DNA from 3 places in the Kitasatospora sp. NPDC004669 genome. Region 2 is predicted to be linked to each of the others. Evidence: riboswitches for the same ligand, from Rfam matches in the RefSeq annotation. Region 2 holds a riboswitch; each other region holds the start of a gene.
What was found. A riboswitch is a leader RNA that binds a small molecule or an ion and turns the genes downstream of it on or off. The one in region 2 is predicted to bind cobalamin.
Positions count from the first base shown of each region.

Region 1: it holds a riboswitch for cobalamin, as region 2 does, so the genes downstream of both, ABZW30_RS05975 (HoxN/HupN/NixA family nickel/cobalt transporter) here and ABZW30_RS32400 (cobalamin biosynthesis protein) in region 2, are expected to answer to the same signal.
Region 3: it holds a riboswitch for cobalamin, as region 2 does, so the genes downstream of both, ABZW30_RS19885 (ribonucleoside-diphosphate reductase subunit alpha) here and ABZW30_RS32400 (cobalamin biosynthesis protein) in region 2, are expected to answer to the same signal.

Region 1 covers NZ_JBEXKB010000005.1:91-9,571, forward strand. Annotated here, with positions in the region: gene nusB (transcription antitermination factor NusB) at 43-480, opposite strand; gene efp (elongation factor P) at 485-1,048, opposite strand; gene ABZW30_RS05960 (aminopeptidase P family protein) at 1,127-2,233, opposite strand; gene rpmG (50S ribosomal protein L33) at 2,550-2,714, shown strand; gene ABZW30_RS05970 (hypothetical protein) at 2,740-2,865, shown strand; gene ABZW30_RS05975 (HoxN/HupN/NixA family nickel/cobalt transporter) at 3,082-4,191, opposite strand; cobalamin riboswitch at 4,223-4,416, opposite strand; gene ABZW30_RS05980 (metalloregulator ArsR/SmtB family transcription factor) at 4,498-4,881, shown strand; gene ABZW30_RS05985 (DNA-formamidopyrimidine glycosylase family protein) at 5,222-6,031, opposite strand; gene ABZW30_RS05990 (AAA family ATPase) at 6,146-6,946, opposite strand; gene aroQ (type II 3-dehydroquinate dehydratase) at 7,445-7,873, opposite strand; gene aroB (3-dehydroquinate synthase) at 7,882-8,991, opposite strand; gene ABZW30_RS06005 (shikimate kinase) at 8,984-9,481, opposite strand, start outside.
Region 2 covers NZ_JBEXKB010000050.1:10,671-20,151, reverse strand. Annotated here, with positions in the region: gene ABZW30_RS32420 (CDP-alcohol phosphatidyltransferase family protein) at 1-783, shown strand, start outside; gene ABZW30_RS32415 (hypothetical protein) at 850-2,175, opposite strand; gene ABZW30_RS32410 (alpha/beta hydrolase) at 2,961-4,085, opposite strand; gene ABZW30_RS32405 (helix-turn-helix transcriptional regulator) at 4,209-4,901, opposite strand; cobalamin riboswitch at 5,097-5,240, shown strand; gene ABZW30_RS32400 (cobalamin biosynthesis protein) at 5,339-6,481, shown strand; gene ABZW30_RS32395 (cobyric acid synthase) at 6,493-8,073, shown strand; gene ABZW30_RS32390 (putative cobaltochelatase) at 8,070-9,481, shown strand, end outside.
Region 3 covers NZ_JBEXKB010000022.1:13,208-22,688, reverse strand. Annotated here, with positions in the region: gene ABZW30_RS19885 (ribonucleoside-diphosphate reductase subunit alpha) at 1-1,861, opposite strand, end outside; cobalamin riboswitch at 2,054-2,187, opposite strand; gene ABZW30_RS19880 (hypothetical protein) at 2,509-3,609, shown strand; gene ABZW30_RS19875 (glycosyl hydrolase) at 3,749-5,203, shown strand; gene ABZW30_RS19870 (hypothetical protein) at 5,358-6,284, shown strand; gene ABZW30_RS19865 (glycosyltransferase family 2 protein) at 6,352-7,803, shown strand; gene ABZW30_RS19860 (hypothetical protein) at 7,819-9,015, shown strand; gene ABZW30_RS19855 (acyltransferase family protein) at 9,089-9,481, opposite strand, start outside.

The DNA of each region.
Region 1 (9,481 bases), on a different contig from region 2:
CCGAGATCTCGGGTCCGGCGGCCGTCTGCGGGGCATCACCGATTACCGGCGGATGCTCGGCTTCAGTTCCAGGAAGCGGGCGAGCAGACCGTTCACGAAGGCCGGGGAGTCGTCCGTGGAGAACTCCTTGGCGATCTCGACGGCCTCGTCCAGGACGACCGCGTCCGGGACGCCGTCCTCCCAGATCAGCTCGTACGCGCCGAGCCGCAGGACGTTGCGGTCCACGATCGGCATGCGGTCGAGGGTCCAGCCCACCGCGTACTGCTCGATGAGCTCGTCGATGCGACGAGCGTGCTGGACGTACCCCTCGATGAGCTCCATGGTGTACTCGCCCACCTGCGGGGTGCCCTCGTCGGGCTTCGGCTCGCGGGCGCGGGCCACCCAGTCGGCGAGGACCTGCTGCGGGTCGACCCCGCGGTGGTCGGCCTCGAAGAGGATCTGGAAGGCCCGGGTACGGGCCTTGCTACGTGCGGCCGACACGGACTTACTTCACCCGGCCGAGGTAGCTGCCGTCGCGGGTGTCGACCTTGACCTTCTCACCGGTGGTGATGAAGAGCGGCACCTGGATCTCGGCACCGGTCTCCAGGGTGGCCGGCTTGGTGCCACCGGTGGAGCGGTCGCCCTGGACGCCCGGCTCGGTCTCGGCGATGACCAGCTCGACGGCGGCCGGGAGCTCGATGTACAGGACCGCGCCCTCGTTGGTGGCGACCAGGGCCTCGAAGCCCTCCAGCAGGTACTTGGCGGCGTCGCCGACGACGGCCGGCTCGACGGTCAGCTGGTCGTAGGTGTCCATGTCCATGAACACGAAGTTCTCGCCGTCCTTGTACGAGAACTGCATGCCGCGCTTGTCCACGTTGGCCGTCTCGACCTTGGTGCCCGCGTTGAAGGTCTTGTCGACGACCTTGCCGGTCAGGACCTCCTTGAGCTTGGTACGCACGAAGGCCGGGCCCTTGCCGGGCTTGACGTGCTGGAACTCGACGACGGACCAGAGCTTGCCGCCCTCCAGCTTGAGGACCATGCCGTTCTTGAGATCGTTCGTGGAAGCCACGGGCGCACTTACTCCTGGATATAGCTGTCAAGGAACCAAGGGTTTGCGTCCTGCCGCCGACGGCCTCGGGGGCCGCCGTCACAGGGCGAGGAGCTCCTTGGTGGTGATGGTGAGCAGCTCGGGCCCGCCCTCCTCGAGGGGGCGCACGACGAGCGTGTCCTCGATCCGGACCCCGCCCTTGCCCGGGAGGTGCACCCCTGGGCCGACGGTGACCGGCACGCGGCTGTCCAGTTTACCCATGTCCGACGGACCGAGGCGCGGCGCCTCCCGGATCTCCAGCCCGATGCCGTGCCCCACCGGGTGCGGCGAGGTCTCGGCGTGGCCCGCCGCCTCCAGGACCTGCCGGGCGGCCCGGTCGGGTACGCACTGCTCCACACCCGGCCCGAGCGCCTCCCGGCCGGCCCGCTGAGCGCGGAACACCAGCCGGTGCAGCTCCACCTGCCAGGGCTCGGGGGCGGCGCCGATCACGAAGGTCCGGGCGGTCGAGATGCCGTAGCCGCGGTACTGGGCGCCCATCACCACGGTGAGGAAGTCGCCCTCCTCCACCCGGCGGTCGGTGGGCTGGTGGGCGGGCTGGCCGGAGTGGTTGCCGGTGCCGACCGAGACCGGGAAGGCGGCCCGGTCGGCCCCGTGGTCGATCATCCGGCGCTCAAGCTCCATCGCGAGGTGCCGCTCGGTACGGCCGACCAGGATCGACTCCAGCAGCTCGCCGAGCGCCTGGTCGGCGATCTCGGCGGCGATCCGCAGGTCGGCGATCTCATGCTCGTCCTTGACCACCCGCAGCCGCTCCACCACCTGGCCGAGGTCCGCCAGCCGGGCGCCCTCCACCAGGCCCCCCACCGCCCGGTGCCGGGTGACGGACAGGTCGTGCTCCTCCACCGCCAGGTCCCGCACCCCCAGCCGCGCGGCGGCGGCCGCGGCGGCCAGCGCGGTGTCCGCCCCGGCCGACACCGGCACCTGGGTGACGTCCGCGACGATCAGGTGCTCCCCCGTGTCGTCCGGCGGCAGGTCGTCCGGCAACGCGAGCAGCGCCCGTTCCCGGGTCAGCAGCAAGGTCGCCCCACAGGGCGCGCAGCCCGTCAGATACCGCACGTTCGCCGCCCGGGTGACCATCGCCGCATCGGCCCCGGCCGCACTGCAGTGCTCCCTCACCCGCTCCCGCCGACCCGCGTACGCATCCACCATGCGTCGAGCCTACGAACCCCCACCCCAAACCGCCCGCCGAGCGCCGCCGAGGGGGCACGGGCCCACCCCCCGAGACCCGGCGAGCCGGTGGCGAACGAACCGGGGGACTCCCGGGAGCGGGGCCGGCCGATTTTCGCCCCTCAGGGCGCCGGTCGAGGGCGGCGGCCGCGCGGCGGGCGGACATGGACGCTCCCCCGGCGTCCGGGAATGGGCAGGACGGAGCCCACGTTAAACCGGGTGAAAACGACTTCCATTTCGATACAGGTTCGGCCCAGCCCGTCGAACCCGGCACCCCAGGCCCCCGGGAGGACACCCCGTGACCCGCAGTGAACTGCGCCCCGTGATCAAGCTCCGCTCCACCGCCGGCACCGGCTACACGTACGTGACCCGCAAGAACCGCCGGAACGACCCGGACCGGCTGGTCCTGCGCAAGTACGACCCGGCCACCGGCCGGCACGTCGACTTCCGCGAAGAGCGCTGACGAACACCCCCGAAGGAGCCCACCCGTGAAGTCCGGAATCCACCCCGACTACCGCCCGGTCGTCTTCCGCGACAAGGTCGGCCGGTCGCGGGTGCCCGACACCGCCGGCCGGGTCGAACGGTTCCACCGCCGCTACGGCAACCGGCACTGACGACAGGCCGAAACGGCGCCGCCCCACCCCGGGGAGGCACCGTTTCGGCCTGCGACAAGCGGCCTCAGCGCGGCGGCGGCACCGACACCACCATGGTCAACCGCAGCACCCGCTCCCCCGCGTTGCGGTAAAGGAGCGGCTGCGCCCGGTCCAGGTGGTCGGCGCCGGGCTCGCCGTCGCGGGCACGCTGCTGCTCGCGGCAGCGTGCCCGACGGGCTACTCGGCGGGCGTCCAGCGCTTCTCGACGCCGGCCAGCTTCCAGTACGCGATCGCGATCGCCCACACCACCACGAACAGCCCGGCGATCGCGTACCCGACGTTGTCCAGTGAGATGTCCGCGATGAACCCGGTGACCGGATCGGTCAGGTCGAGCTTCTCGTGCAGCACCCCGACCAGCTCGATGGTGCCGATGATGAAGGCCACCGCGATCGACAGCCCAGTGATGGTCAGGTTGTAGTACACCTTGCGCACCGGGTTGGAGAAGGCCCACTGGTACGCGAAGTTCATGAACGTCCCGTCCAGGGTGTCGAACAGGCTCATCCCGGCCGCGAACAGCAGCGGCAGGCAGACGATCGCGTACCAGGGCAGCCCGGCCGCCGCACCCGAGCCGGCCATCACCATCAGGGTGACCTCGGTCGCGGTGTCGAAGCCGAGGCCCAGCACCATGCCCACCGGGAACATCTGCCCGGGCCGGGTGATCGAGCGGGTCGCCCGGTTCAGCGCCCGGGCCATGAAGCCGCGCGAGTCGAGGTGCTGCTCCAGCTCCGCCTCGTCGTACTGCCCGGCCCGCATCGCCCGGAACACCTTGATGATGCCGATCAGCGCCGCCAGGTTGAGCGCGCCGATCAGGTAGAGGAAGACGCCGGAGGTGGTGGTGCCGACCATCCCGAGCCACTTGTGGGTGGTCGACTCGTCGTCCATCAGCGTGTTCGCCAGCTGGGCGCCACCCGCCACCAGGGCGGCCATGAGAACCACCATCGAGGAGTGTCCGAGGGCGAACCAGAAGCCGACCGAGACCGGCCGCTTGCCGTCCGCCATCAGCTTGCGGGTGGTGTTGTCGATCACCGCGATGTGGTCGGCATCGAAGGCGTGCCGCATGCCGAGGGTGTACGCGGTGATACCCAGGCCCACCCCGAAGACCTGGGTACCGACCGCGTAGTTGTGGGGCGCGACCAGGAAGATGAGCGTCCCGAAGGCCACCACGTGCATGGCCAGGATCACCCCCATCAGCCCGGCCGTACGTATGGTGTCCTCGCGCTTCCACCTGAAGGTGGGCAGGACGGAGGGGGCCGCCTCAGCAGGAGTGGCGGTTTCGGGCAGGGTCATCTTCGGATCACGCTCCAGCACCTCGTGGAAAGACTTCGTGAGATGCCGTGGCCGGTCTCCTGGCTTACGGGGCTTCCGGACCCGCCTTCCCAGGCGCACGAGACGCCCAGTGGCATGTGGGTTCGGACAACTCTCCCCCGATCACAGTGGCGAGGGCCGCTCCGGACTGGGACCCCTGAGGGTCCGTCACCGGTCTTCCCGAGCACCACGGCGGGGAACACCGTAGGGGTCCGGCGCCACCCTCGCAAGGTTGCGCACCTGTGCAGGTGTTCAGGATCACAGGCCCCTGCCTGCAAGAATGTACGCATGCATCTCGTACCGGCCGACCGCGCGGGCCACCGCACCATCGACGGGCACCGGGTCTGCGAGGCCATCGCCGCCATCGGCGACACCGCGCACGTCCGGTCCTGGGCCGAGCGGTTCTCCCTGCTCTCCGACCCCGGACGGCTCGCCCTGCTGCTCGCCCTCCACCGGGCCGGGCCGCTCGCCGTCACCGACCTGGCGGTTGCCACCGGCATGCGCGACCCCGCCGTCTCCCAGGCCCTGCGGCTGCTCCGCACAGCGGGCGTGGTCACCGGGGAGAAGGACGGACGCGTGGTGCGCTACCGGCTCGTGGACGACAGCATGCGCCCCCTCCTCGACGAGTGCGCCGCCGCCGAGCACCACGAGCCCACCGCCGCCGCGGGCTGACCGACAGTCGGGGCCGCCCGTCCCGCGCGAAGCGGCACCAGGAGCCGCCCGGATGAGTACGATGTGCCGCCGAGGCCGCCCTCCTCGGCCCGGCCCAACGCCCCGCCCCAACGCCCCGGTCAGCGCGGCGAGTTCCGGCTCGCGGGTGACGGCGGGACCGCGCGGCGGCCGGACCTGACGAGGTCTCGGCACCGGCTCGGGCTGGTGAAGGCGCTGCGCCCCCCGATGCTGTCGGCCTGCACCACCTGGCCGCCCACCGTGGTGCCTGGCACGGTGAGCGGCACTTCGCACCGATCCATCCGCCTGCTCCCCGCACCCGGCCGGCGGGCGGATCAGCTGGTCAGGCCGTCTGGCAGGTCGGGCACCAGAACAGGTTGCGGGCGGCGTGCTCCTCGGTCCGGACGTCCGCGCCGCAGACCAGGCAGGGCATCGCGGCGCGGCGGTAGACGTAGACCTCGCCGCCGTGGTCGTCCACCCGGGGCGGGCGGCCCATCGCCTCGGGGGTGTGCTCGGGGCGGACGGTGTCGATCCGGCCGGCGGCGACGCCCTCGTGCATCAGGGCGACCAGGTCGGCCCAGATCGCGTCCCACTCGCGGCGGCTGAGGTCGCGGCCGGCCCGGTGCGGGTTGATGTTGTGCCGGAACAACACCTCGGCGCGGTAGACGTTGCCGACGCCCGCCAGCACCTTCTGGTCCATCAGCAGCGCGGCGACGGTCGTCCGACTGCCCGATATCCGGCGCCAGGCGGCCTCCGGGTCGGCGTCGGCGCGCAGCGGGTCGGGGCCGAGCCGGGCGGCGACGGCGGCCTTCTCGGCGTCGGTGATCAGCTTGCAGGTGTTGGGGCCGCGCAGATCGGCGTAGCCGTCGTCGTTGGCCAGCCGCAGCCGGATCAGACCGACCGGGTCGGGTGCGGGGCCGGTGCCGAAGGTGAAGCCGCCGTAGAGGCCCAGGTGGACGTGCACCCAGGCGCCCTCCTCGAAGCCGAGGAAGAGGTGCTTGCCGGTGGCCTCGGCGCCGGTGAGCAGCTGCCCGTCGATCACCTTGGCCTCGTCGGCGAACCGGCCCTGCGGGCTGGAGACCTGGACCGGGCGGTCGCCGAAGGCCTTCCGGTTCTCTACGGCGAGGCGGTGGATGATGTGGCCTTCCGGCACGGGCGCCAGCTCCCCCAGAAGTAGTACGGCAGGACGGGGTCCATCATCGCAGCCGCCGCCGACAGCTCCACGAAGCCGCAGGTCAGCGCGGCCACAGATCAGCGAGGGCGCCCGTCAGCGGACCGGCATGCCCATCAGCCGGGCCAGGATCACCCGGTCCAGCTCGGCGGCCGTCCCGGCGATGTCCAGGTAGGAGTTGTCGATGATCGGCAGCCCGGAGTTGTACCAGCCGGCCATCCGGCCGTGGATCCGCGCCACCTCTTCGTCGCCGAGCCGCCGGTTGCCGCTGCGGCGGGCGTTGCGCTGCAGCACCGAGTCCAGGCTGGGCAACAGGACGACCGGGATCATGCCTGGCCCGATGTGCCGCTTCCAGCCGCCGAGGCCGATCGCCGGGCGGTCCGGGAAGACGGCGTCATCGATGATGCAGGAGATGCCGTTGGCCAGGTAGTTGCGGCAGGCGAAGCCGCAGGTGCGGCGGGCCAGCCGGTACTGGGCCTCGGAGGCGTTGTTCCAGCCGGACTGCGGGTTGGCGAAGCCGGACTGCACCCACTCGCGGACGTCGTCCAGGCTGATGTGGGCGGTCGGGGTGGCCCGGCACTCGGCCCAGTACCGGGCGACGGTGGTCTTGCCCGCCCCGGCGGGGCCGATCAGCAGCACGGCGATCGGCCCGGCGGGCGCGTGTCGCTGCAGCGGGTGGGCGGGGAGCTGGACGGGAGTACCGGTGGGCAGCACGAAGTGCCCGGTACCCCCGGCCGGCACGGGCGCACTCGGCGCGGGCTGCGGCGCCGCGGCCCGAGCGGGTGCCGGAGCGGGCGCGGCGGGTACCCGAGCGGGTGCCGGTGCCTGAGCGGGCGCCGGTGTCCGAGCAGGTACAGGAGCGGGTGCGGGCGCGACCGGAGGCGGTGGCACCGGCACGGCGGCGGGAGCCGGGGCGGGCACCGGCACGGCGGCGGGAACCGGAGCGGGCACCGGCACGGCGGCGGGAACCGGAGCGGGCACCGGCCCGGGAGCCGGGGCGGGCACAATACCGGCGGAAGGCGCCGGACCGGCGGAAGGCGCCGGAGCGGCCGGCGGCCGAACCGACGGAGGCGGAGGAGGCGGAAACGGCGTCCCCGACGGGGACACCCCCGTACCGCCCCCCGGTGGCACCGGCGGAGCGGCGGGACGCGGCGGGACCTGCCCACCTCCGGCGTACTGCGTCACGGCACCTCCCGACACCTCTCAGCGGGGACACTACACGGCGGCCCGGCGGCGGGCACAGTCCGCCGCCGGGCCGCCGGCTCGCCCCACCCGCTCTGACCTCGGCCGACATCAGCTCACGTCAACCCGCAGGCCGCCCGGGTCAGCTCAGATCAGGTCAGGTCCGTCCGGATCAACTCGCGTCAGCCGAAGCCGATTCGGGTCGACCGAAGCTCACCGCGAGGTGAGCTGCTCGGCCAGCGCCCGCAGCGCCAGCTCGTACGACCCGATCCCGAAGCCGGCGATGGTACCGGAGGCCACCGCGGCGATCACCGAGTTGTGCCGGAAGGTCTCCCGGGCGTACGGGTTGGAGATGTGCACCTCGATCAGCGGCGCGGTCCGCTGCGCGGCGGCGTCCCGCATCGCGTACGAGTAGTGGGTGAACGCACCCGGGTTGATCACCACGGGCACCTGCCCGTCGGCCGCCTCGTGCAGCCACTCCACCATCTGCTGCTCGGAGTTGGTCTCGTGCACCTCGACCTCGAAGCCGAACTCCTTGCCCAGCGCGGTGCAGCGCTCGACCAGTCCGGCGTACGAGGTGGCGCCGTAGACGTCCGGCTCGCGGCTGCCCAGCCGACCGAGGTTGGGGCCGTTGAGCACCATCACCCGGGTCACGAGGAGACCTCCGCGTAGGCGGCCACCAGCAGCGACGGGTCCGGGCCCTCCAGCACGGAGGTCTTGCCGAGGCCGTCCAGGACGATGAAGCGGATCAGGTCGCCGCGCGACTTCTTGTCGATCTTCATCGCGTCCAGAAGCTTCGGCCAGGCGTCCGCCCGGTAGCTCAGCGGCAGGCCGACCGAGGCCAGCACGGTGCGGTGCCGGTCGGCCGTCTCATCGTCCAACCGCCCGGCCAGACGGCCGAGTTCGGCGGCGAAGACCATGCCGATGGAGATCGCCGCGCCGTGCCGCCACTTGTAGCGCTCGTTGCGCTCGATGGCATGGCCCAGGGTGTGGCCGTAGTTGAGGATCTCCCGCTGACCGGACTCCTTGAGGTCGCCGGAGACCACGTCGGCCTTGACCTGGATGGCCCGGCGGATCAGCTCGACGGTGTGCGGGCCGGCCGGGGTCCTGGCGCCCTCCGGGTCGGCCTCGATCAGGTCGAGGATGGCCGGGTCGGCGATGAATCCGCACTTGATGACCTCGGCGAGGCCGGAGACGTAGTCGTGCTTGGGCACGGTCTCCAGGGTGCCGAGGTCGGCCAGCACGCCCACCGGCGGGTGGAAGGCGCCGACCATGTTCTTGCCCTCGGCGATGTTGATGCCGGTCTTGCCGCCGACGGCCGCGTCGACCATGCCGAGCAGCGTGGTGGGCATGGAGATCCAGCGCACCCCGCGCAGCCAGGTCGCGGCGACGAAGCCGGCCAGGTCGGTGGTGGCTCCGCCGCCGAGGCCGACGACGACGTCGCTGCGGGTGAAGCCGGTCTGTCCGAGCACCGACCAGCAGTACGCGGCGACCTCGACGCTCTTCGCCTCCTCGGCGTTGGGCACCTGCAGCGCGATCGCCTCGTACCCCTCGCCGGCCAGGTCGTCGCGGATGGCGTCGGCGGTGGCGGCCAGCGCCTCCGGGTGGATGATCGCGACCCGCTTCGCCCCTCTTGTCCCCATGTGGGGGGGTCCGATCAGCGGCGCCAGCTCACCGAGCAGCTGGTGCCCGATCAGCACGTCGTAGGGGTCGTGGCCGGCGCTGCCGCCGACGTGAATCCTGACGATGTTGTCAGTCATGGGGGGTCTTCAGCTCCAGTGCTTCCAGTACGGCGTCCGCGACCTGCCCGGGGGTGCGGCCGGCGGTGTCGACCACGGCGGTGGCCACCTCCAGGTAGAGGGGGCGGCGGGCCTCCATCAGCTCGCGCCAGCGGGCCCGCGGGTTGACGGCCAGCAACGGGCGCGGGGCGTCCAGGCCGACCCGCTTGACCGCGTCGCCCAGCGGGACCTCCAGGAAGACCACCGGCAGCTCGCGCAGCAGCTCCCGGGTGGCCTCGGCCATCACCGCGCCACCGCCGAGCGCCAGCACCCCGCCGTACCCGCTGGCGGCGGCGCGGACGGCCGCCACCTCCAGCTCGCGGAAGTGCGGCTCGCCCTCGTCGATGAAGATCTCCGGGATGGGCTTGCCGGCCAGCGCCTCGATGTCGGCGTCGGTGTCCCGGAATCCGACGCCCAGGCGCTCGGCCAGGGCCCGCCCGACGGTGGACTTGCCACTGCCGGGCGGGCCGAC
Region 2 (9,481 bases):
CCGCGCTCTCCGCAGCACCTGTCCACCGCCGACTTCCTGACCCTGGGGAACGCCGTCTGCGGCTTCCTGGCGATCTACTCGATCACCACCGGGGTCCTGGTCCCGCACATCACCAACCCGGACGCCGTTCCGGACCGGCACAGCGCCGCCACCGCGGTGACGCTGCTGCTGATCGGCTCGATGTGCGACCTCTTCGACGGCCTGGTGGCGCGGAAGCTCCGCTCCTCCGCCCTCGGAGCGGAACTCGACAACCTGGCCGACCTGATCAGCTTCGGCATCGCGCCGGCCTACTTCGTCGCGGTGTGGGGCATGGTCTCCCAGGGCTCCAACACCAAGCTCTCGGCGCTGATCGCGCTGACCGTGCTGCTGGCGGTGGTCCTGCGCCTGGCCCGCTTCTCGGCCGTCAAGATGCGGCCGGGCGTGTTCCAGGGCATGCCCTGCCCGATGGGCGCGATGACGGTCATCGCCATCGTGCTGCTCGACCCGCCGTTCCTGCCCGGTCTGCTCGCCATCTTCGGCGCCGCGTACCTCATGGTCAGCCGGATCGAGTACCCGAAGCCCCAGGGGCTGCTGGCCACCGCCACGCTCTGCTGGATCGTCGTCTCCATCGGCTGCCTGGCGGCCTGGGCCACCGGCCTGCCCGGCGGCGACACCCTGATGCACGTGGGCGCCTTCGCCCAGATCACGCTCGCGGCGATGGCGCCGCTGCTGGTCATCCGGCGCAAGGTCGGCCAGAAGGTCGGCGACGTCCGCGCCCGGCGGGCGGAGTCGCGGCTCGGCTGAGTCTCCCGAGATGTGTGAAGGGCCCGGAACCTGATGGTTCCGGGCCCTTCCTCGTTTCCGGGTCCGCTACGCGCCGCCGGTGTGGACGCTGAAGGCGGAGCGCCGGGCCGCCCGGGCCACGCCCGGGTCCGGGTGCACGCCCGAGACCGCCGTCAGCACCGAGGCCGCCCGCGGGTGCCCCGACTGCCGGGCCCGGGCGAACAGCCGCACCGGGTCGCCCGCCGAGGCGCCCTCGACGTGGCCCACCAGCAGCTCCGTCTCGCCGTGGTCCAGCACCGCGGCTGCGGTGTCCACCCACAGCCAGGCCGCGTCCTCCGCGCCCAGCACGTCCGCCGGGGAGACGCCCTCGTCCGAGCGCTCCGCCAGCCACAGCAGCGCGTACGGGCGCAGCACCGGCTCGTCCGCCGAGGCGCGGACCGCCTGCTCGGCCGGTCCGCCGGCCACCCGCAGCGCCTCGAAAGCGAGTCCGCGCACCAGCGCGTCGTCGCCCTGGGCGGCCTCCAGCAGCTCGGCCACCGCGCGGTCCGCCGGACGGGCCGCCACCCAGGCGCGGAACTCGGCCCGGGCCGGGCCCGGCGAGTAGTCCGCGCAGGCGTTCAGCAGCTCGAAGGCGCTCTGCTCGATGTGCCCGGCCGCGGTCTGGGCGACCGTGCAGATCTCCTCCAGCTTCGCCCGCACCGCCCAGTGGCCCAGCGGGGACAGCTCGGCGGCATCGTTGCGGCGCACCACGGCGCCGACCGCCGCCAGGCCGTCCAGCATCCAGTCCAGGACGGCGGCCACGTCGGAGGGCGCGGCCGGGGTGTCGATCTGCGGCTCGCGGCAGGTGCCGCGGACGGCGGAGACGGCCGAGGCCGCGTGCGGTACCGGGGACATGCCCGGGCCGCCGAGGGCCGCGCCGACCCGGCGCTCGTCCAGGCCGCGGCGCAGCAGCTCCAGCAGCTCGCTCTCGGCCACCGGGCCGTCCACCAGGTGCAGGAAGGACAGCAGCTGGGGGGCCTGGTCCACGGCCTGCCCGGCCAGCACGGCGAACACGCCGCGCAACGCGGCGGGCGGCACCGGGGCGAGCAGCGTCCAGGCGTCGAAGAGCCCGGACCAGCCGCGCACCACGGCCTCGTCGTCGTGCTCCCAGGCGTGCAGGCGCCAGCCGGGGCCGGCCCCGCCGTCCCTGGCCTCCACCAGGCCGACCAGCAGCGCCTGCCCCCATGCCTTGGCGGCGGCGCCGACCGTCATGGCCAGCGCCCGGCCCGCCGCACGGGCGTCCTCCGGGAGCAGCTCGCCACGCTTGTCGACCTCATCCAGTTCACCGGCCCAACGGGCGATCCGGACGGCGTCCACCAGCATCCGGCGGGCCAGCGGCGCGAGCTCGGCCGGCGCGGGGAAGCCCTCCGGCATGGGAACCCGGCCCCGTCCGGGCGCCGGCGCGGGCCCTCGTCGCCGGGGTACACCGGCCCCGCCCGGCCTGCCACCGGAAGGTCGGGGGGCCGTACCGGGGAGACGGGTCACCGTCGCACCGGTACCGATCGTCGGCGGGAGCGGGGCATCACGGTCGCGCGGGTTCCGAGACGTCACGTCGAGCAGTCTTCCCCTTGTACCGGCCTTCTGTCACATCCGGTTGTCCGTACGACCGGGCGACCGGGGACGGCACCTCCGCAAGATCGGGCAACAGAGGCAAACCGCCTGGCCGGAAACGTGTGGCGGGGCCATGCCAGGGTCGCGCCGGGTCGTCGCGGTGCTCGCTCGCCCGGTCACGCTGCGTGTCGGGACGGGGGTGTGCGGGGCCGCGGTGGGTGGGAATCCGGCCAGGCGGCATGTGTCGGCCGGGCGGGAGTTCGGCACCAGAAGTCGGCGGGGCCGACTTCTGGTGCGCGCGCGGGAACGGCGGGCGGGCGTGAACCGGACAGCGAATCGAACGGGGTCCGCGCGGGCGGCTGCGGACCGCGGGGAGAACCCGCAACCGCCCCGGGCCGACGGTGCGGCCCGGGGCGGGGGTGCCGGCGTTGGGGTGACGGGGCGGGGGTGCCGGCGTTGGGGTGACGGGGCGGGGGTGCCGGCGTGGGGGTGACGGGGCGGGGGTGCCGGCGTGGGGGTGACGGGGCGGGGGTGACGCGTGAGAAGTCGGGTGGGTCGACTTCTCGCGTTCAGGGCCGATGTCGGCCCCGAGGTGAGCCCCGGCCGGGTCAGAGGAGGGGGGTGAGCCAGCGGCGGAGGAGTTCGGTGTAGTGGTCGGGGGCGGAGTTCCACAGCGCGGCGTGGCCGGCTCCCGGGAAGGTCTGGAGGTTGACCACGTCGGGGCGGGCGGCGGCGAGGCGCTGGACGGTACTGAAGGGCGCGATCCGGTCGCTGGGGCTGTGCAGCACCAGGGTGGGGGCGTGCAGGTCCGCGCCCTCGGCGAGGCGGGAGAAGTCGGCCAGGTCGACCCCGGTGCGGCCCTCGGCGGCAAGGGCGCCCAGTTCGGCGGCGACACCGGTGAAGCCGGCCCGGGCGGCGTCGCGGCGGGCGGAGGCGGGGAGGTCGAGGACGGGCGAGTCGAGGATCAATCCGCTGACGGCGTGGGCCCAGGCCGAGCGGGCCGCCGTGTGCAGGACCGTGGTGGCGCCCAGCGACCAGCCGTAGAGGATCACCCGGCCCGCGCCGTGGTCGAGCGCCAGCCGTATCGCCGACTCGATGTCGCGCCACTCGGTCGCGCCGAAGTGGCTGAGCCCGTCCGGGGAGGCGGGGGCGCCCTCGTCGCCGCGGTAGGTGACGGCCAGGACGGGCAGGCCGAGGCGGTCGAGCACCGGAAGGACCGGCAGGGTCTGCTGGCGGTCGGCCTCGGTGCCGTGGACCAGGATCACCCAGGTGCCGCGCTTGCCGCCGAGGTGCCAGGCGGGGAGGGGGCCCAACTCGCCGTCGGCGCTGGTGTCTGCGAAGGCGAGGCCTAGCGCCTCGGTGGGGTCGCCGAGCAGGACGCGGGGGGTGAAGCGGACCTCGGTGCCGGGCGTGAGGGTGCCCCGGTCGGCGCGGACCAGCCGCCGGGTGACGCCCTGCTCGTCGCTGTGCAGGATCTCCTCGACCACCGCGTGCCCGCCGCCCTCCCACTCCACGGCCCAGCGGCCGCGCCGCAGGCTCTCCGGGCGGCGGGTGAAGGTGACCCGGCCGGCGGCGAGGGTCTGCACCAGGATGGGACCGGACCCCTCCTCCACGGGCGCCCCCGTCCCCGCCCCCGGATGGACTATCCGCTCGGAGGCCCGGCGGCCGATCGCCACGACGATCCCGGCCCCGACGGCGGCGGCCGCCACAACGGCTGCGGTTCCCCAACGCATATCGTTCCCCGCTCTGCTTCACGGACCGGACGGTGTTCGTACACCAGTTCACCGCAGCCGCGTGCCCCCGGCCACCGGGCTGGGCCGTCCGGGGCATGCGGGAGCAGAGGGGAAAGGGGATCGTCAGACCGGGACGGCCGTCTGCTGGGCGGCGAGGAGGTGCCAGAACCGGGGGATGAGGGGCCCGGCAGGGGTGTGGGGGCCGCTGGGAGTGCCCCAGTGGGTGGGGACGTGGTGCTCCTGCTGGAGGAGGGGCAGGACGGCGGCCAGGTCGGGTTCGGGGACGGGGACGAGGCGGGCGAGGGCACGGAGGTGGGGTTGCCAGCGGCCGGCGACGCACTGGCGCAGGAGCCGGTCGAGGGCCTCGGCGCGGCCGGTGGCCTCGACGAGCTCGGTCAGCCGCAGGCCCAGGACCTGGGCGAGGGCGTGGGTCTGGTCCGGGTCGCCGTCCCAGTGGCCGGTCAGTTCGGCCTCCTGGTACGTGGGCAGGAGCATGCCGACGCGCTCGGCGACGGCCTCCTGGCCGAGCTCCCGGGCGATGCGGTGGTCCCTCAGACGCGTCGGGCGGGCGCCCAGCAGGTCGGCGGCGGGGCACCAGAGGGCGCGGGCGAGGGCGATGAACTCGGCCTCGCCGGGGCGCAGGTCGCCGTTCTCCCAGGCGAGGACGTGGCCGGACAGCAGCCGCACACCGTGGGCGGCCATGCCCTCGGCGACCTGTTCCGGGGTCAGGCCGAGGCCGACCCGGTGGGCGCGGGCGGCCTCGGGTGAGAACGGCACCGGGGGCGGGGCGGCGACGGGGGTCTTTCTGCGGCGCATGGCACCGAACGGTAGGTGCGGCCCTCGCCGCGCCCCCAGCCGCCGAACACACGAAGCGGAGCCGACGAGGCCTCCACCGCGCTGGGCGATCGCACAGCACGACACCCGGTACACCGTGTGACCAACCCCTCCGAGGCCTCGGTTGACGCACGGATCGGCCGCGTGATGGGATCCTCGGGCCAAACGGAGGCATGGAGAGGAAGCCGGTGCGAGTCCGGCGCGGTCCCGCCACTGTCACCGGGGAGCACGCTCGGAAGGTGCCACGGCGGACCGTCAGTCATTGCTGGCAGGCTGCTGGAAGGCTCCGGGGGTGCGTCCGACCCGGAAGCCAGGAGACTCTCGCCCCCGGTACGTCGATCCAGGGCGCGGACCCTGAGTGAGGACACGCACGCGATGCAGGCTGCCCCGCCCCGTCCGACTCCGAGCTGCCCGCCGTCGTGCGCCCGCTGACCCGCGCCGCCGCCTTCGCGCTGGGCGCCGTCGCGGGCTACGCCGCCGACGCCCGCTTCGCCGACCCCCGCCGCGGCCACCCGGTCGCCCTCTTCGGCACCGCCGCGACCCGCCTGGAGCGCCGCCTGTGGCGCGACGACCGTGCGGCCGGGACGGCGTACACGGCGCTGTGCGTGGGCGCGGTCGCGGCCGGCGCGCTGGCCCTGGACCGTACGGTGGGCCGCCGTCCGCTGGGCCGGGCGGCACTGGCCGCGGCGGCGACCTGGACGGTGCTCGGCGGCACCTCGCTGACCCGGGAGGCGCGCACCATCGGCCGCTCGCTCACCGCAGGCGATCTGACGGCCGCCCGGGAGCGGCTGCCGCACCTGTGCGGGCGGGACCCGAGCGCGCTGGACGGGCAGCAGATCGCCCGCGCGGTGGTCGAGTCGGTGGCCGAGAACACTGCGGACGCCGTGGTGAACGCGCTGGTCTGGGGCGCCCTGGCGGGCACGCCGGGGCTGCTGGCCTTCCGCGCGGTGAACACCCTGGACGCCATGGTGGGCCACCGCTCGCCCCGCTACGCCCGCTTCGGCTGGGCCTCGGCCCGGCTGGACGACGTCGCCGGCTGGCCGGGCGCCCGGCTGACCGCGCTGCTGACGGTGGCCGCCGCGCCCGAACCCCGTACCGCCTGGCGGGTCTGGCGCCGGGACGGCTCCGCGCACCCGAGCCCGAACGCGGGCCAGGCCGAGTCGGCCTTCGCCGGCGCGGTGGGCGTACGCCTGGGCGGGACGCTCCGGTACCCGCACGAGCCGAAGGGCGCGCCGGTGCCGAAAGCGACGAGCGACGAGCGAGCGGTGGCGGCGCCCCCGGCCGAAGGCGGGGGGAGAGTGCCGGAGAGTGGGCCCCTCCTGTCCGAGGGCGGGCAAGGAGGGCGAACGTCGGCACCGGATCAGGAGCGCCCGGAGGCGAGTGCGGAGTCACGTGAGCGGGTGGAGCACCGGCCGGTGCTGGGCGAGGAGTTGCGCCCGGTGACGGTGGACGACATCGAGCGGGCCTGCACGCTGTCCCGGCGGGTGACCGCGCTGGCGCTGGGTACGACGGTCGCGGGGCACGTCCTGCTGCGGCTTCTGATGAGAAGGGGTAGGGCGTGAGCGAGCGAAGCATGGGGGTCCCCCCGGCCGGAGGCTGGGGGGAAGGTGGGCGCGTGAAGAACGCGCTGCTGGTCGCCGGGACGACCTCGGACGCGGGCAAGAGCGTGGTGACGGCCGGGATCTGCCGCTGGCTGGCCCGCCAGGGCGTGCACGTCGCGCCGTTCAAGGCGCAGAACATGTCGCTGAACTCCTTCGTCACCACCGACGGCGCCGAGATCGGCCGTGCCCAGGCGATGCAGGCGCAGGCCGCCCGGGTGGAGCCGGAGGCGGCGATGAACCCGGTGCTGCTCAAGCCCGGCGCGGACGGCCGCAGCCAGGTGGTGCTGCTCGGCAAGCCGGTGGCCGAGGTCGGCGCGCTGGACTACCGCGAGCGCAAGCCCGTCCTGCTGGAACGCGCCCTGGAGTGCCTGGCGGACCTGCGCCGCCGCTTCGACGTGGTGGTCTGCGAGGGTGCCGGCTCGCCCGCCGAGATCAACCTGCGCGACCGCGACATCGCCAACATGGGCCTGGCCACCGCCGCCGGGCTGCCCGTCGTGGTGGTCGGCGACATCGACCGCGGCGGGGTGTTCGCGGCGATGTACGGGACGCTGGCGCTGCTGTCGGCCGAGGACCAGCGGCACGTGGCCGGCTGGTTCGTCAACAAGTTCCGCGGCGACGCGCGGCTGCTGGCGCCCGGACTGGAGATGCTGCACGGGCTGACCGGCCGTCCGGTGCTGGGCACGCTGCCGATGCTGCCGGGGCTGTGGCTGGACGCCGAGGACTCGCTCGACCTGTCGACGGTGGTGGACCGGGTGGACGGCCGCGGACCGGTCGGGGCCGACGTGCTGCGGGTGGCCGTGGTGCGCTTCCCCCGGCTGTCCAACTTCACCGACGTGGACGCGCTGGCGCAGGAGCCGGGCGTGCTGGTCCGCTGGGCGACCCGGCCCGAGGAGCTGGCCGACGCCGACCTGGTGGTGCTGCCCGGTACCCGGGCCACCGTGGCGGACCTCGCCTGGCTGCGCGAACGCGGCTTGGAGCCGGCGCTGAAGGCGCGGGCCGCGGCCGGGCTGCCGATCCTCGGGGTCTGCGGCGGGTACCAGATGCTGGCGCGCTCGATCGACGACGAGGTGGAGTCCAGGGCGGGCGTCGTCGACGGGCTCGGGCTGCTGCCGACCCGGGTGCGCTTCGGCGCCGAGAAGGTACTCGCCCGTCCGGTCGGCGAGGCGTACGGGCAGCGGGTCGTGGGCTACGAGATCCACCACGGGGTCATCGCGGTCGAGGGCGGGGACGGGTTCATCTCCGATGACACCGGGCGGAGCCTGGACGGCTGCCGGGTCGGCTCGGTCTGGGGCACCACCTGGCACGGCGCGTTGGAGAACGACGGCTTCCGCCGCGAACTCCTGTGCGAGGTCGCCGAGTTGGCGGGCCGCGCGTTCGTGCCGGCGCCGGACACCTGCTTCGCCGACGCGCGCGAGGCCCGGCTGGACCGGCTGGGCGACCTGATCGAGGAGCACGCGGACACCGACGCGTTGTGGAAGCTGATCGAGGGCGGGGTGCCGGCGGCCGGATCGCTGCCGTTCCTGGCGCCCGGAGCACCTGGGAGTGACGCATGACCGACGTCCGCTATCCGTTCACCGCGATCGTCGGCATGGCCGACCTTCGGCTCGGGCTGCTGCTGAACGCGGTCTCCCCGGCCGTGGGCGGCGTGCTCGTGCGCGGCGAGAAGGGCACCGCGAAGTCGACCATGGTGCGCGCGCTGGCCGGGCTGCTGCCCTCCATCGCCACCGTGGACGGCTGCCGCTTCGCCTGCGACCCGGCCGCGCCGGACCCGCAGTGCCCGGACGGGCCGCACACCGATCCGTCCGCTTCGCAACACCCCTCCCAGCTGGTCGAGTTGCCGGTCGGCGTGGCCGAGGACCGGATCGTCGGCTCGCTCGACCTGGAGCGGGCGCTCGCCGAGGGCGTCAAGGCGTACGAGCCCGGACTGCTCGCCAAGGCGCACCGCGGGGTGCTCTACATCGACGAGGTGAACCTGCTCCAGGACCACGTGGTGGACCTGCTGCTGGACGCCGCCGCGATGGGCCGCTCGTACGTGGAACGCGAGGGCGTGTCGGTGCGGCACGCGGCACGCTTCCTGCTGGTCGGCACCATGAACCCGGAGGAGGGCGAGCTGCGGCCGCAGCTGCTCGACCGCTTCGGCCTCACCGTCGAGATCGCCGCCACCCGGGACCCGGCCGAGCGCGCCGAGGTGGTCCGCCGGCGGCTCGGGTACGACGCGGACCCGGTCGGCTTCGCGGCGCGGTTCGCGGCGCAGGAGCGGGAGCTCGCCGAACACATCACCGCCGCCCGGGAGTTGTTGCCCAAGGTCGAGCTGTCGGATGTGGCACTACGTCAAATCACCGCCGTGTGCGCGGCGTTCGAAGTGGACGGGCTGCGCGCCGACATCGTGATGGCCCGCACGGCGGTCGCACTGGCGGCCTGGGCGGGACGGACCGAGGTGCTGGAGGAGGACGTCCGCAAGGCCGCCCAGCTCGCCCTGCCGCACCGGCGACGTCGCAACCCCTTCGACGCTCCGGGACTGGACGAGGAACAGTTGGACCGGACGCTGGAGGAGCACGCGCAGCCGGACGACCCGGAGCCCGAGGGTGACGGCCCGGGTGACGGCCCGGGTCCGGACGGCGGTCCCGACGGCGACGGCCCGGACGAGGGCGGCCCCGACGGCGGTGGCGCGCCCGAGCCGCTCGACGGCGGCCCGGAGGCTGCCGCTTCCGACACTGCCGCGGACGCCCCTTCGGACGCATCGGACACGTCGGACGCCGAGGCGCCCGCGCAGCCGCCCGTACCGGCCCAACACCCCTCCCCCTCCCGGGAGTCGGCACCGGTCGCAGCCGTCGATCCGTACCGGACCCGGCTGTTCACCGTGCGGGGTACCGGCCACGGAGCCCAGGGCCGCCGCTCCCCCGCCGAGACCTCCGGCGGGCACACCATCCGCGCCCGGCGGCCACAGGGCGCGCTCAGCCG
Region 3 (9,481 bases), on a different contig from region 2:
ACGCGATGGTCGCGGTCGGGGCGATGGCCAGCAGCAGCGAGTTGCGCAGGCCGGTCTCGGCGATCCGGGCGCGCAGGGCGGTCCAGCGGTCGGCCCACTGCGGGGCGGCGCTCGGGAAGTGGTCGATGTGCAGCTCGCCGCGGGCGGCGCGGGTCTCGCCGTACGCCTCGTGGCGGCCGAGCTGCTCGGCCAGGTCGGCGGAGCGCTCGTAGGCGGTGAGCATGATGCGCTCGGCGATCAGCGTCGAGAGCTGCTTCGCCTCCGCCGAGTCGAAGTCGATCCGCAGCTTGAAGAAGACGTCCTGCAGGCCCATCACGCCCAGGCCCACCGGGCGCCAGCGGGAGTTGGAGGTGCCGGCCTCGGTGGTCGGGTAGAAGTTGATGTCCACCACGCGGTCGAGGAAGGTGACGGCGGTGCGCACGGTGGCGTCCAGCCGCTCCCAGTCCATCGCACCGAGCAGGTCCTCGACCGAGGCCCCGGCGGCCACGTGCGCGCCGAGGTTGACCGACCCCAGGTTGCAGACGGCGGTCTCGGAGTCGTCCGTGACCTCCAGGATCTCGGTGCACAGGTTGGAGGAGTGCACCGTGCGGCCCGGCAGCGCGGTCTGGTTGGCGGCGCGGTTGGAGGCGTCCTTGAAGGTCATCCAGCCGTTGCCGGTCTGCGCCAGGGTGCGCATCATGCGGGCGTACAGGGTCTGCGCGGGGATGGTGCGCACGGCCTTGCCGGCCAGCTCGGCCTTGCGGTAGGCCTCGTCGAACTCGGTGCCCCACAGGTCGACCAGCTCGGGCACGTCGGCCGGGGAGAACAGCGACCAGTCCTGGTTGGCGTTGACCCGGCGCATGAACTCGTCCGGGATCCAGTGCGCCAGGTTGAGGTTGTGGGTGCGGCGCGCCTCCTCACCGGTGTTGTCGCGCAGCTCCAGGAACTCCTCGATGTCGGCGTGCCAGGTCTCCAGGTAGACGCAGGCCGCGCCCTTGCGGCGGCCGCCCTGGTTGACCGCGGCGACCGAGGAGTCGAGGGTGCGCAGGAACGGGACGATGCCGTTGGACTTGCCGTTGGTGCCGCGGATCAGGCTGCCGCGCGAGCGGATGCGCGAGTAGGACAGGCCGATGCCGCCGGCGTGCTTGGACAGGCGGGCGATCTGCGCGTAGCGGTTGTAGATCGAGTCCAGGTTGTCCAGCGGGGAGTCGAGCAGATAGCAGCTCGACATCTGCGGGTGCCGGGTGCCGGAGTTGAAGAGCGTGGGCGAGGAGGTCAGGTACTCCAGGCGGCTCATCAGGCCGTACAGCTCGGCCACCTCGCGCACCGACTGCTCGGAGTCGCCGACCGCCAGGCCGCAGGCGACGCGGAGCAGGAAGTGCTGCGGGGTCTCGATCACCTTGCGGGTGATCGGGTGGCGCAGCAGGTAGCGGGACTGGACGGTGCGCAGGCCGAAGTACTCGAAGCGGTCGTCGCCGGTGGCGTCGATCAGCGCGTCCAGGGCGGCGGCGTGCTTGGCGACGAAGGCCGCGGTGGTGTCGCCGATCAGGCCCTCGGCGTGGCCGACGGCGATCGAGGCGGAGAAGGAGACCGAGCCCTGACTGTTCGCCTCGTCGACGATCTCCAGGGCGAGCAGACGGGCCGCCAGCTTCGAGTACTGGGGGTCCTCGGCGATCATCGACGCGGCGGCGTCCACGGCCAGCCCGCGCAGCTCGGCGAAGTCCGAGCCGGCGTGGCGGCCGCGCAGCGCGGCGGCGGCGACATGGCCGGGGTCGACCTCGGTGAGGTCGGCGCTGCGGTCGGTGAGCAGCCGCAGCAGCGCGCCTCCGGGGTCGGAGACCGTCGAGTCGGTGAAGGCGGTACCGGAGCCCTGGGTGGGCAGGGTGGCTGAGGCAGCGGTGGTCAAGGCGCTCTCTCCTGGCGGCGATCGGCGGCGGTGATCGGGTGGCGCCGGGCCGATCTGGGCAGGGGAGCACGGCGCGAACGCAAAACGCGCCGCGCGACGGTGTCTCCCCGGCCCGCCCGCGAGGCCCGGAGGGGTACTGCTCGTGCCGGCGCGGCCTCTGCGGGAGGGCCGTGGCGCACGCTGTTCGGCAGGTACTCGGACTCGCGGGTACGGCTGCTGGAGCCGCCCGCACACCGCTGCGGGGCAGTCCCGGACTCCCACCGGGTTCCCCTGCATCGACAGCAGGAGTGAGCATACATGTAGTGGTGTCTCACTGATGCGGCACCACATGTTGTGCGGCGCGGTGTGTTGGGGCGATGACCGGCGGTACCGGGCGGGAGGCCGTCCGTGGCTGTTCGTGGCCGTCGGAGGCCCTGGATCCGCGCGGTCGGAGCCCGTGATCCGCAGCGTGGGCGTCCTGGTTTCGATACGGAATGGTCACCGGGCGGATCGGTGGTCGGGGGGATGCCCTACGATCTGGGCGCATGAGCGACGGAACTGGCGTACCTGGGCAGGGGCCGCAGGGGACGCCTCCCGCCGGGTCGGGGGGCGCACAGAATCAGCAGCCGGCGGTGCCGGGTCCGGTGCCGCCGCCGAGCGGCGGTTTCGGCCCGCCGCCGGCCTCGTACGGGCCGGTGGTGCCGTCCGCGCAGCCGCTCTCGCAGCCCGTCCCGCCGGTGCCGCGGCCGCAGCCCCAGCCGGTCGCGCAGCCGCAGGCCCAGCCGGTGCCCCAGCCGCAGCCGGTGCCGCAGCCGGCCCCGCAGCCCCAGCCCCAGCCGGTGCAGCCGACGGCCCCTCAGCCGCAGTGGCAGCAGCAGCCGCCCCAGCAGCCGGTGCCGCCCCAGCAGCCGGCGCCGCCGCAGCGCGTCGAGCCGGACTGGGAGGCACTGGCGAACCGCAACGAGGCCGACGGCAAGCGCAAGCGCCGGATGAAGGTCATCGGCATCGCGGCCGCGGTCGTCCTGGTGGGCGGCCTGGCGGCGGGCGGTGCGCTGCTCCTCGGCAAGAAGGGCGACACCAACAAGGCCGGCGGCGGTCCGACCGCCACCGTGTCCGCCTCCACCAAGCCCACCCCCGGCCCGTCGAGCGCGAGCGGGACCCCGGGCGGCCAGTCCGACGACTCGTCGAAGCCGATCTGGGAGGCCGCCACCGACCCGGCGCCGCAGGACGCGGGGGCGCTGTTCTCCGCGACGCAGGTGACGATCAACGGCGCGACCTGGAACCGGACCGTGGTCTCGCTGGACCAGCCCTGCTGGGACGGCAACTCCACCACCGGCGGGCTCGGCAAGATCCTCGGCGACCAGGGCTGTCAGAAGGTGCTCCGGGCGACGTACGTCTCCGGCGACAGCGCGGTGACCGTCGGCGTCGCGGTCTTCGACCACAAGATCCAGGCCGAGACCGCGGTGAAGAACTACGCGGGCCAGCTCAAGGGCCTTCCCGCGCCCGGCGCCCCGGCGTTCTGCGCCAACCCCGGCTGCACCAGCACGCACAGCAGCCTGGGCCGGTACGGCTACTTCACCGTCGAGGGCTCGGCGAAGGGCGGCAACGCCCCGGACGCCACCGCGACCGCGGCGGCCTCCGGGTTCGCGGAGCACGTGAAGGGCCAGCTGCTCCAGCGGGCCAAGGCGGCGGGCTCCGCCACGCCCGGTTCGCAGGGCACGCCGGCGCCCACCCCGGCCGGCTGACCTGCCGTGACACCCCGGTGCCGGCGGATGCGTTCGCCGGGACCGGGGGAGTGTGGCAGGCTCTCAGTGGAGTCATTCGTACGCGTGTTCCGGTTGCGTCCGTGGGGGTCGGTACCGGCGAGCAACCGGAGGAGCGGTCGTGGCCCTGCCCAGTGCCCTGCGCGGCAAGCCGGCCGTCCTGGCCGTGGCCGGGATCGTGGTCGCCGCGGGCGCCTTCGTCCTGCTGGGCCGTGACGACCGGGCCGACGGCGAGCAGCCCGCGCGGGTGCCGGTGTCGGTCGGCCTCCCCGGACGCACCCTGCCGCCGGACGTGGGCCGGGACCTGCTCGCCAGGGACCCGCAGGCCTCGCCGAACGCCCGCGCCGTCCAGCAGTTCCTCGCCGACCTGGAGAGCCAAGCCCGCACCGGGCAGAGCGGCGGGACGGTGATCGGCCAGCACGTCGAGGCGCACAACGAGCGCAACAACCCGGAGTACGGCGACTACCGGGGCACCAAGCAGGTCGGCTACTACTACAAGAAGGCCGCCGACATCACCGGCAAGCTGCCCGGCTTCCTGGAGACCGACCTCGGCCCCGGCTACGGCCAGAACGCCTGGGGTGCCGGCAACCCGCGTTCCTACTCGGCCGGCCGCTGGCCCACCTGCCGCACCGGCTGGCAGTACACCGACGACGCCGTGGACCTGATGACCGCCGTCTGGTCCGGCCACCCGCGCGCCGACGACGGCACCTACGGCAGCTCCGGCGTCCAGCAGAACTGCGACGGCAGCAGCACCGAACTGCCGGACAACGGCGGCGCCCCGGCCGGGATCGTCGGCATGTCCTTCCACCAGCCCTACCCCGGATCGGACGTCAAGTCCTTCGACCGGGTGCTCTGTTCGAACTCCCCGGCGGCCAAGGACCCGGGCTGGTTCGGCCGGGTCGTGGACGCCGCGCACGACACCCCCGAGTACCGGGCGCTGATCACCGACCTGTCGTACCTGGCCGACCACCTGGAGTACCTGGCCGCCCACGACGTGCCGGTGCTGCTGCGCCCGTACCACGAGATGAACGTCCAGGACTGCTCCCGCCGGTTCTGGTGGGCGGGCCAGAAGCCGGCCGACTACCAGGCGCTGTGGAAGATCACCTACAAGTACCTGGTGGAGACCCGGGGCCTGCACAACCTGCTGTTCGTCTGGACGCCGGTGTCCTGGGACGGTGCCCCGGGCGTCGACCCGTGGGACTACTACCCGGGCGCCCAGTACGTCGACGTGGTCGGGGTGGACGACTACAGCGGCAGCCCGGCGCACCCGATCGGCACCGGCGAGGTGTGGACCAAGCGCTACTACGACGGGCTCGCCGCCTACAACAAGCCGCGGATGCTGGCCGAGTCCTTCGCGGTGCCGGTCAACTCCCGCCAGCCGGACACCCTCCGGCGCACGCCCTGGACGATCTGGACGGTCTGGGGGCAGTCGCTCACCTCGGACAACCTGACCCCCGACCAGCCGCGCAACGCCGGTGCGGACGTTAACGCGACCTACCACAGCCCGCTGGCGATCACCGGCGGCTCCGGCTCGTTCGGCGGGAGCGTCGACTGGGGTGGGCTGCACGTCCGGTGAGATCCGCCGGGGTGGTCCAGGGCCGGCCGGGATCCGCCGGGATTCTTTGAACGGGTGGAATTCCGGGTCCGTTGCGCCGTATGGCATCCTGTGGCGGCGAAACCGAGGGGCTGGCGAACGGTCGGGAGAAGGCCCGAAGGGGCGGGGGTAGGGGATGACACAGACACGTCCGATGCGCGGGGCGGGTGGCCTGGCGGTCGGCTGGGGCGTGGTGCTGCTCGGCTGGGCGGCGTACAACTGCTTCGGCCAAGTCGGCTTCGGCACGTACTTCAAGGGGATCTTCTACTACGGCGGGTCCTCGGTGGACGCCGAGACCGGAAGCCTCAACTACGGCCTGCTGTACCTGCTTTCCGGTCTCCTGCTGCTGCGCGGGCGCGACTGGGCGCTCGGGGTGGCGGCCGGTGTGGCGCTGGTCGAGGGCTACAACCGGGTGCGCAGCCTGGCCGGCGCGCTGCTGGACAAGCCGCAGCGGGAGTGGTTCACCGGGACCACCGAGGGCGGGCTCAAGCTCGCGACCTTCGCGGTCGGCGTGGTCGTCACCGCGACGTTGATCCTGCTGCTGGCCCGCTCGAAGTGGCGGGAGCAGCAGGAGGGCGCGGGGGTGCCGGGAGGTGAGGCGCACTGGTCGATCATGCAGACCGTCCCGTCCGCGCCGACGCCCGTGGCGTACGCCCAGCCCCAGCCCCAGCCGGTCGCGCAGCCCCAGCCGCAGCCGCAGCAGTTCCAGCCGCAGCCGGGGTGGCCGCAGCAGCCGCCGGTCCAGCCCGTGTGGCAGCAACCGGTCGCGCCCCAGCAGCCCCAGCCCGGTGCCTGGCCGCCCGCGCAGCCTCAGCCGCAGCAGGTCCAGCCGCAGCACGTTCAGCCGCAGCAGGTCCAGGCCCAGCCGGTGCCGCCGCAGCCGGTTCCGTACGCCCAGCAGCCCAACCAGACGGCGCCGTCGTACCAGCCGACCGTCGCCCAGCAGCAGTGGCCCGCCGCCCCGCCCGCGCCCGGCCAGCCGGCCCCCGGCCCGGTGACCCCGGGACCGGTCGCGCCGGGACCGGTCGTGCCGCCGCCCGCCGACCGTCCGCCGCAGACCTGACCGACCCGCGAACGACCCGCGCCCCGCCAGGGGCCGGACCCACACCAGACGAGGAACGACTTTCACCATGACATCGACAGCCCCTGTGCGGACGGTGATCACCACGTCCCGCGAGGCCGCCCGGCTCGCCGAGCGACAGATGTCGTGGAAACCCCGGGTGCTGCCGTTCTACGTCGCCTTCCTGATCATCTTCGCCTTCTCGATCTGGTCGTACGTGCCCAACCCGACCCCGCTCGGCTGGGCGATCACCATCCTGTGGGGCATGCCGGTGTTCGGCGTGCTGATCGGCTTCCAGGGCGTACTGATGGTCCGTCGGCGGCTGCGCCAGGTGGACCGGATGACCCCGCCGGCGCCGGTCGAGGACGACTTCCTGATCGTGCTGGTGCCGACCATCGGCCGGCACGACACCTACCCGGCGCTGGAGCGCTCGGTGCTCTCGTACGTCGAGCACCTGCCGCCGTACTTCCCGTGGATGCGGGTGGACATCCTCACCGAGGAGGGCTGCGCGGCCGCGGAGAAGATCGACGAGCTGGCCGAGCGCCACCCGCTGATCCGGGTGGTGACCGTGCCGAAGGCGTACGAGACGGCCAACGGCACCAAGTTCAAGGCCCGCGCCAACCACTACTCGCACGAGCTGCGGATCGAGGAGGGCGAGGCCGAGGACGACGTCTGGGTGCTGCACATGGACGACGACACCGGCGTCGGGCCGGACACCGCCGCCGCGGTCGCCCAGTTCGTCAACCGGCAGCGCCGGGCCGGGGACGACGCCAAGCACATGGCGCAGGGCATCCTGACGTACCCGCGGGAGAACGCCGTCAACATGTTCACCTGGCTCGCCGACGCGATCCGCCCGGCCGACGACATCGCCCGCTTCCGCGCGATGACCGGCACCGGCACCCCGATCGCCGGCGTCCACGGCGAGCTGCTGATCGTGCGATCCTCGGTGGAGGCCACCATCGGCTGGGACTTCGGGCCGAAGACCATCGTCGAGGACGCCCAGATGGCGCTGAACTTCTGCCAGCGCTACCCGGGCCGCAGCGACTGGTTCAACGGGCGCTGCTACGGCGCCTCGCCGGCCGGGGTCAAGGACTTCCTCAAGCAGCGCGAGCGCTGGGCCTGGGGCCTGGTCGCGCTCTGCTTCAACAAGACGATCCCGCTGCGGTACCGCCTGTTCATCGGGATGGGCATGGTCAGCTGGGTGCTCGGCCCGCTGCAGCACGTCGGCCTGGTGCTGATGGTGGCCTGGTTCACCGGCACCTGGAACACCTCGCCGGTGACCCAGTCCGTGGTGCTGCTCTGGGCGATCAACTTCGCCTACGTCATCTGGACCTACTGGGAGGGGCTGCGGCTGAACGTGGTCTCCTCGGCCAACCACCGGCGCAAGTGGTGGGAGCCGATCGTCGTGGTGGCCTGCATCCCGGTGTTCTCCTTCCTGGAGGGCTGGGGCGGCCTGCGGGGACTGATCAAGTTCCTCAAGCGCGAGGAGAACAAGTTCGTCGTCATCGCCAAGCCGGCCTGATCGGAAGCCACGACTGTGAAGCGCCCCGCAATCTTCGTCCTGCCGACCCTGGTCCTCGGCATAACCGTCGTCGTCCCGATGGTCTGGGGTGACCACCCGATCAGGTTCGACCACCGGCGCCCCACCGAGGTGCACTGGGCCGGCGCCGCGCCCGATCAGGGCCGGGTCTGGGGCTTCGGCAAGGACGCGCCGCCCACCGCCGACACCGGCCCCAAGGTGGCCCGCCCGTGGACCAAGGGCAGCCCCGAGTGGGGCGTGCAGGTGTACTGGCTGGACGACCCGGCGGACCCGGACAACTTCGTCCAGGGCAAGGTCGACCGCATCGTCAAGTACGTGGTCGGGCTGAACGCCAACTCCCTGTCGGTGACGTTCCCGTACTACACCACGGGCACCAAGTCGAACGCCGTCGCCGCCCGGCCGACCTCGCCCAGCCCGGAGCGCCTCGCCCTGCTGCTGGACGCCGCCCACCGGGCGGGCCTGCGCACCACCGTGCGTCCGATCATGGACGAGGACGTGTTCGACTACGTCCACACCCTCAAGTGGCGCGGCAACATCGCGCCGACCGACCGGGACGCCTGGTTCGCCAGCTACACCGCCTTCCTGGACCCGTACCTGAAGACCGCCCAGGAGCACTCGGCGGCCGAGTTCACCATCGGCACCGAGTTCAACTCGCTGGAGGGCGACCCGCACTGGCAGGGCCTGATCGACCAGGCCCGGAAGACCTTCCACGGCGAGCTGCTGTACGACGCGAACTTCGACAACTGGTCCAAGGGCCCGATAGCGGTACCGGTCGACGGGACGGGTGCGGACGCCTACCCCCCGGCCAAGAACTCCGACGACGACGCGCCGATCGCCGACCTGAAGGCCAGCTGGAACGCCTGGCTCGACAAGCGCGGCAAGGGCCCGCAGCCGACCACCAAGCTCACCGAGGTGGGCATCCCGGCACAGAAGGGCGCGTACAAGACGCCCGGTGAGTACTACAAGAAGACAGAGCTGAACGAGGCCGTCCAGGCCACCTGGTTCACCGCGGTCTGCCAGGTGGCGCAGGAGCGCAAGCTGCGCGGGGTGTACTTCTGGTCGCTGTACTTCGGCATCGACCCGAACCTGCCGACCACCCCGGACACCCCGCGGATGGACTACGCCGGGCGCCCGGGCTCCGAGAAGGCGATCCGCGACTGCTTCGCGCAGACCTACGAGATCCCGCAGCAGTAGCGGGCCCAGTCCCAGCCCCGGCCCCGGCTACGACCGGGCCACGGCTACTGCCACGGTCCGGCTACGGCCGCGGTTACGGCTGGGCCTCGGCCGAGTGCTCGCCGGAGCCGGACGTCGCCCTGGCGGTCGCCGTCCTGGTCGGCTTGGCCGTCGGCCGGCCCGTCGGCTTGCCGGTCGCGGTGGGCGTCGGGGTGGCCGTGGGCGTTGCGGTGGCCGACGGCGTCGGGGTCGCGGTGGGCGTCGGCGTGGGTGCCGGGCCGGCCGGCTCCGGCTGGGCCCCGGACAGCGCGTCCGCGATCTGCTTCTCCAGCCACGGGGTGACGAACCGCATGCCGGCGGGGGTGAGGTGCACCCCGTCGTTGGCGGGGGTGACCCAGTGGCCGTCCTTGTCCTTCCACACGCAGGTGTCGTACGGGCAGTAGAAGGTGTCGAGGTCGACCAGCCGCACGGTGCCGCCGGCGGACTT